Regions from separate parts of the Rheinheimera gaetbuli genome, predicted to be linked through region 2. Evidence: riboswitches for the same ligand, from Rfam matches in the RefSeq annotation. Region 2 holds a riboswitch; the other holds the start of a gene.

Region 1 (3,455 bases), on a different contig from region 2:
ATAGTAAGCCCTGTGCGCTGGCGTAACCACAAAGATACCGGCTCGTCGCACAGTGCCATGCGGCTTGCCGCCAGCAGGCCAATAGCGCCCTGGCCAACGACTACCCAGCTTAACGCTGACTGCGGGGGCGTAATGTGTGCCATAGTGCCCTAAGCAAGTAAAAGCTGGCAATGCCGCCAATATCGGCCAGCCAGTCCCACCAATCGCCATTACGCCGGGTAAAGTAGTGTTGGGCTAACTCTACTGCGCCGCCATAAATCCCAAGTAACAAAAATGCTGGCCAGGCGCTGAGTTTAAAGCCTTTCCACAGTAGGGCAGTGAGAACAGCAAAGATACCGAAATGGGCAATTTTGTCCATGTGGGCAAAGCCACCGCCAATCCGATGGCCGCTTAGCTCAGCCAGGAAGCCGGCAGTTGCCAGCGCAAAGCACAATACACATACCCAACGATAAAAAACCTGCGACACAGCTACCCCCTGTCAGAAACGGCGCTCGGATTGTAGCAGTTTTCTGGTTATAATCACCAGCAGACAGAATGGCTTATGCTAAGGAGATTTTAATGCCCTCATTCGATATCGTGTCAGAAATTGATATGAACCAGGCTAGAAACGCGGTAGAAAATGCTAAGCGGGAGCTTGAGACCCGCTTTGATTTTCGCGGCGTTGACGCCAAAATTGAGCTAAACAAAGAACAGATTGAACTAACCGCTGAAGCAGATCAGCAAGTGATGCAGTTGTTTGATATTTTTGCCATTAAAGCCAGTAAGCTGCAGCTTGATGTTAGTAGTTTCAAAATTGAAAAAGAAGACCGTCATGGTAAATTCGTAACGCGCTATGTCAGCATTAAGCAAGGCATTGACAAAGACATGGCGAAGAAAATCATTAAACTGGTTAAAGACAGCAATATTAAGGTACAGATAGCTATTCAGGGAGAAGAGTTGCGGGTAACGGGTAAAAAGCGTGACGATCTGCAAGCGGTAATGCAATTAGTGCGCACATCTGATCTGGGCCAGCCTTTCCAGTTTAAAAACTTTCGCGACTAACAGGTTATATTTAGCCGTCCAGACACCTGTTGACATTTTAGGTTGATTGCGTAAACTGCACGCGGCTCCAACACGGAGCCGCTTTTTCTGGTGCTGTAGGCAACTGCAGTTAAACGGGAATCTGGTGTAAATCCAGAGCTGCCCCCGCAACGGTAAACAACTGAGCTGTATTCATAGCCACTGTCGCAAGATGGGAAGGCGAGTGCAGGCGCAAGCAGGTTGTCAGCCCGGAGACCGGCCAGAAAAATCCTTCAACCATATTAAATGTGCGGCGGGCACGTTTTCGGAGCTTACATGTTTAAACCTGCTTTGGCGGCCTTGTTGGTCGCATCCTGTTTTTCAGCTGCTGCTGAGAACATCGAACATATTAGTATTTACGCTAACCGCACCGCCGTGGCACAACAAGACGTGCTGGCCAGTGTCACAGTGCTGGAGCGCGAAGATATCGTCGCGCGCCAGGCCAACGATTTACCGGCCTTACTGGCGCAACTGCCGGGTATCAATCTGGCCAGAAGTGGTGGCCGCGGCCAATTGAGCAGTCTTTTTGTACGCGGTGGCGAAACCAAGCACACTCTGGTGTTAATTGACGGCGTACGCACTGGTTCGGCTACGGCTGGCGCAAAATCACTGGCTATGCTGCCTTTAGAGCTGATTGAGCGTATCGAAGTTATCCGTGGCCCGCGTGCAGCCTGGTACGGTTCAGATGCACTGGCTGGTGTTATCGCTATTACCACAAGACGTGCCAATACCGTTGAGCTAAATGCTAATGTTGGTAGTTACGGCCAGGCAGGTACTGATATCAGTTTAAGTCACAGTGCAGCTCAGTTAACCTTGCGGGCTACTGCAGGGGTAAGCCGTGCTGATGGTTTTAATGTCCAGCCTGCACAAGATCCGGATCGGGATGGATACAATCAGAAGTTTATGAAAGCGGCGGCAGACTATCAAACAGCACTGGGTTTATGGACGGCTCAGGTTGATGTTAATTCCGGCTATTATGAGTTTGATACGTCCTGGGGTACAGAAGATCAAGCCGATACCTTAAACCGCACCTATTTACTCGGCTGGGGTCATCAAACAGGCTCATGGCAGCACCAGGCTCAGCTAAGCCGGCAGTTAGATCGTGATGTGAGTTTCGGCCCGGTGTCCAGTAGCCCGTTTACTACCGAACGTGATGAGTTTAACTATCAAACCACAACGGATCTTACCGACAAGCTGGCGGTATTGTTGGGGGTTAACTGGTATCAGGAAGAAGTGGCAAAAGCCGCACCAAGCTTTGAGCGTGACAATCGTACTAACCGCGCGCTGTTTACCGGTGTTAGTTACCAGCTGAGTCAGTTAAAGCTTGAAGTTGCCGCGAGACAGGATAATGCAACTCAGTATGGCAGCAATAACACCTGGCAACTTGCGACTGGTTATCAGTTCAACGAGCAATGGGCACTGCGCGCCAGCCGCGGTTCGGCTTTTAAAGCGCCGACGTTTAATGACTTATATTTCCCGGGTGCCAGCAACCCGGATTTACTGCCGGAACGCGCAATTGCCGATGAACTGGCGCTAGATTTCACAACAGCGGCTGCGCAAATAAGCCTGGCGTGGTTTAACCGCGACGTAACTAATCTTATTCAATGGGTTATTACGCAGCCGGAAAATATCGCTAAAGCTGATATTGAAGGCATAGAATTTAGTATGGCTTATCAGTGGCAGCAGTGGTCGCAACGTTTTGCTTACACCTGGCTGGATGCGCGCGACAAGTCAAATGATGCCCGGTTGTTACTGCGTCCGGAAAACAGTATCAACTGGCGTGGTGGTTTTAACGCCGATAGTTGGTCAGCTTTTATCACGGCAGATTATCAAAGCCGCACCAGGCAGCCATTTGACTGGGCAAGCGGCAGTAATTTCCCTGATGCACCTGCTCATACTTTATGGGGCTTAGGTGCCAGTTATACGGTTTCAGCAGCACTTACAGTGCGCGCCAAGGTGGACAATCTGTTCGACAAGGATTATTACACCAATCATGGCTATGCCACGGCCGGTACTAACTTTGGTATCAGTGTTAGCTATACGCCGCAATAGCCGGGTTGGGCTTAAACAAGCATGCTTATCGCATGCTTGTTTATCCACAGGTTCTGTTTTTGGCTGGTTGCCGCAAAGTGTTATTGTGCTGCCATATCCGGATAATGCAGGTAATCGTAATAGCGTTGAGGTTGAATAGTGCTGTTAAGAAGCCGCCATAATTGCTCTGCCAGTGCTGTATTCTGCTGATAAAAGGCCTGGCTAAATACCAGATAACCGGTGGTCTCATACAAGGGGGGATACACTACAATCAGTGGTTTACGCTGGCTAAGCAAGTCAGCGCCGGCAACATCATTCACTTTACACAGCGTGGTGGTGGCATCAACCCGACCGGACAATACCAG
Region 2 (3,455 bases):
GTGGCAGCACCGTTCGGGCCAGATTATCTACCCAAATCAAAAATATTGCCCCTGTAAGCACGCTGCCCAGTAACAATGGTACTGCTGTAACACCAAATAACTGCCGCACTATATGTGGGATCATCAGCCCCACAAAAGCAATACCGCCACATTGCGACACAATAATCGCAGTAAGCAGCGCGGTGGCGAGCAACAATATTAACCGTATCGCCACGGTGTTAACTCCCAAAGTTCGGGCGCTGTCATCACCAAGCAATAACGCATCTAACTGACGACGCAACGCCAGTGCCAGCAACAGTACCAGCACCACCGCAGGCAGCAATAACCACACACTGTACCAATCGTTGCGGCTTAAACTGCCCATTAGCCAAAACATAATGCGGTTGGCGGCAAAAGGCTCGGCGAAATAAAGAATAAAACTGCTAATGGCACTGAGCATAAAAGACACCGCCACCCCTGCCAGCAAGGTAATTTCCATTTTTTGCCAGCGCTTACCACTGCAGGCAGCAAACACCAGCAATACAGCAAACAACGCCCCCACAAAGGCGCCAGCTGCCAGGCTAAACTGGCCAACCGGTAACACCACACTTACCAGCGTAGCGCCCAGGCCAGCTCCGGCCATCAGGCCAAACAGGTAAGGATCTGCCAACGGGTTGCGGCTGACATTTTGTAAAATTGCACCGCAAATAGCCAAACCGGCGCCTACCAGCATGGCACAGAGCAACCGTGGTAAGCGTATTTGCCAGATAATCGTATCGTTAAGGCCAGGCACAGCGTTGGCAAATGTCAGTACACGCCACAATTGCCCGGCATCTATTGCTGCGCTGCCAAGCAATAAGCTGATAAACAAGCTGCCCAGCAGCACTATAATGCCGCCAAACATCGCCTGGCTATAATAACGCTTACTCATAACAGTGCTACCGGATGACTAAATGCCGGTGGTATAAAGCTGACCTGCAGCCGGCCATGTTGCTGATTAATCTGGCAGGGCAAGTCAAACACGCGTTGCAAAATATCATGCTGTAACACCTGCTGTGGTGTGCCAAATATCACCTGAGCGCCCTGATGCAGTAACAATAACTTATCGCAATACAACGCCGCTAAGTTTAAATCATGTAAACAGGCCAGTGTTGCTACCGGCAGCTCGCGCACCAGTTGCAGCACCTGATGCTGATATTTAACGTCAAGATGATTAGTTGGCTCATCTAACAGTAATAACCGTGGCCTCTGCACCAGTGCTCTGGCAATAAATAATCGCTGTAGCTCACCGCCAGATAAGGTATCCACCAGTTGCCGGGCTTTGTCTGCCAGACCAACTTTGCCAAGCGCACGCGCGACAATAGCACTGTCATGGCTGGTGTTTTGCTCAAACCAGCTTTTATGCGGCAACAAGCCCATACTGGCAACTTGCTCTACGGTTAGCGCAAACAACGGCAAAGCAGTTTGATTAACTACCGCCACAGTGCGAGCCAGTTCAGTAGCATGGTAATGCTCCAGTGGCTTGTGGTGCAGATGGATCTGGCCTGCAGATGGCTGCAGCGCACGCTGAATAACACGCAACAGGCTGGTTTTGCCAGCGCCGTTAGGGCCGATAATGCCGATAAACTCGCCATCGCGAAGCGCAAAATTAATATCCTGCAACACGGCTTTATCCGACAACTGCAAAGATACTGCAGACAGTTTCAGCAAAACTCACTCCTGACAAAAGCAGCAGCCAGCCCCGCCAACAAACGGTGCAGACGCTGCTGTGAACTCCCGCACAGCGGTGCATAAATGGGTGTATGGCAGGTCTCCTGACTCAAAGTGATAACCCACAATCTCCTTCCCGGCGCTGGCCAGTGGTTTTTGATTGCAGCACTTATTACAGTTGCGGGTACAGTGCAGGCATCTCACCTGCTTCCCTTTTCAGCGGCGCAAGCCGCACCAAAACGCGCTTAGTGTAACAGAATTTATCTGCCGCAGAAAAACAAACCGCCGGCATATAGCCAGCGGTTTGTAACGATACTATCTAACTTAGGCGTCTTAATTAAGCGCGCTAAGTAAGGTTTTATCCAGGCCATCTTCGTTCAGAATTTTTACAATCGCCTGACAGTGCTCAATAGTAAAATCACCCTCAGCAATCTGCGCATTCAGCATATTGCGGCGCTTCATTACAATATCGGCTACCATTTTCTGGTTGTCCGGATGATCGCCTAACTTTGCTGACAACTTATCCAGATGCGGGTACAAATGTTTTTCTGCGTCATAAGCAGCAGCACGCACTGATGGATGAAAGTCCTCACAGGCATTTAAATTCAGCAAATAGAAATTAAGATAACCGGCCACTGTTACCAGTTTATAGTCTTGTGTATTGGCAATTGCTGTACCAGACAATACGGCAGAGGCGATAACGGCGCTGACCCACTTTTTCATTTTGACTTCCTGTTGTTCCGCTTGTGTTGCTATTCAATCTAAACAGATTGTGCCATTTTTGCAATCGTAACGCGTTAAAAAGCTCAGGTAGGTGGTGCGAAATGTTTACCACATCAGCATCGTCATCCCGGGTAAAAAACGCTATATTGACCGGCAAAAATATAATCTTGGGGAAATACACGATGTACATGATAATAAAGCATACCCACTTAACCTTAATTGCACTAACACTGGTGTTCTTTTTAATCAACTTTGCCTTAACCATTAAAGGCTCTGACAAGGTTAATAGCAAATTACTGAAAATTGGCCCGCATATTTTATATACGCTGTTTATTGCCACGGCTATCTATCTGATAAGTGTCAATCCACTGCAGTTGTATCCGTTCGTTAATGGTTGGGCGTCTTCAAAACTCGCTGGTTTCGTACTTTATGTACTTTCTATTACGTTTGCTTTGAAGTGGGCAAAATCGAAAATGTGGCGCATTGTGGGTTTTCTGAGCGCGCTGTTCTGGTTTGTGATGAGTGCCCGGCTGGCCTATGCCCATCGACTGAAAGTAAAAGGCTCTGGCGATGATGTAAATGCTTATATTGATGCAGCACAGTCGATGATATTGGCGATAAGTTAGCACTGAAACAAGCCCCTGCACTGCAGGGGCTGCAATACCGCAAAGGCGAGAACGTTTTGCTGACGATAATACTTTTTAAGTAAATTATTCCAGCGGCCGAAGGCGCGTTGTGCCGGCGTTTGTTATGCCTGACTCGGACCATCTTAATATTTAGATTTTTTAATGATTAAAGGGACTTGTGACGCAAACCACTCTTTCTCTTTGGCTCCAAATGTCGTTTTACGCCCATTTAACCTGTAGTGATAAACAATAGAACCTTGGCGTTCTTTTATCGTGAGCTGATGTTTTCCGATGTTATCTGCAACAACTAACTCGATCTGAGTATTTTCGGGTAAAAATAATAGTTCTGTTTCTTCTGCGTTAAATCGAATTTTTTCTTTTATAACACGAGAAGGGGCCGTGATATGTAAATAGAAG

Evidence for each region. A riboswitch is a leader RNA that binds a small molecule or an ion and turns the genes downstream of it on or off. The one in region 2 is predicted to bind cobalamin.
Region 1: linked by a shared signal. The riboswitch ahead of ACYVIC_RS17460 (TonB-dependent receptor domain-containing protein) and the one ahead of ACYVIC_RS06485 (ABC transporter ATP-binding protein) in region 2 are both predicted to bind cobalamin.

Annotation. Positions count from the first base shown of each region.
Region 1 is NZ_BAAGTL010000028.1:228,990-232,444, reverse strand. Features, by position in the region: gene ACYVIC_RS17475 (ketopantoate reductase family protein) at 1-143, opposite strand, end outside; gene ACYVIC_RS17470 (VanZ family protein) at 110-466, opposite strand; gene ACYVIC_RS17465 (YajQ family cyclic di-GMP-binding protein) at 559-1,041, shown strand; cobalamin riboswitch at 1,113-1,298, shown strand; gene ACYVIC_RS17460 (TonB-dependent receptor domain-containing protein) at 1,336-3,111, shown strand; gene ACYVIC_RS17455 (substrate-binding periplasmic protein) at 3,192-3,455, opposite strand, start outside.
Region 2 is NZ_BAAGTL010000006.1:336,676-340,130, forward strand. Features, by position in the region: gene ACYVIC_RS06480 (FecCD family ABC transporter permease) at 1-910, opposite strand, end outside; gene ACYVIC_RS06485 (ABC transporter ATP-binding protein) at 907-1,689, opposite strand; cobalamin riboswitch at 1,767-1,943, opposite strand; gene ACYVIC_RS06490 (hypothetical protein) at 2,023-2,412, opposite strand; gene ACYVIC_RS06495 (SirB2 family protein) at 2,595-3,038, shown strand; gene ACYVIC_RS06500 (hypothetical protein) at 3,182-3,455, opposite strand, start outside.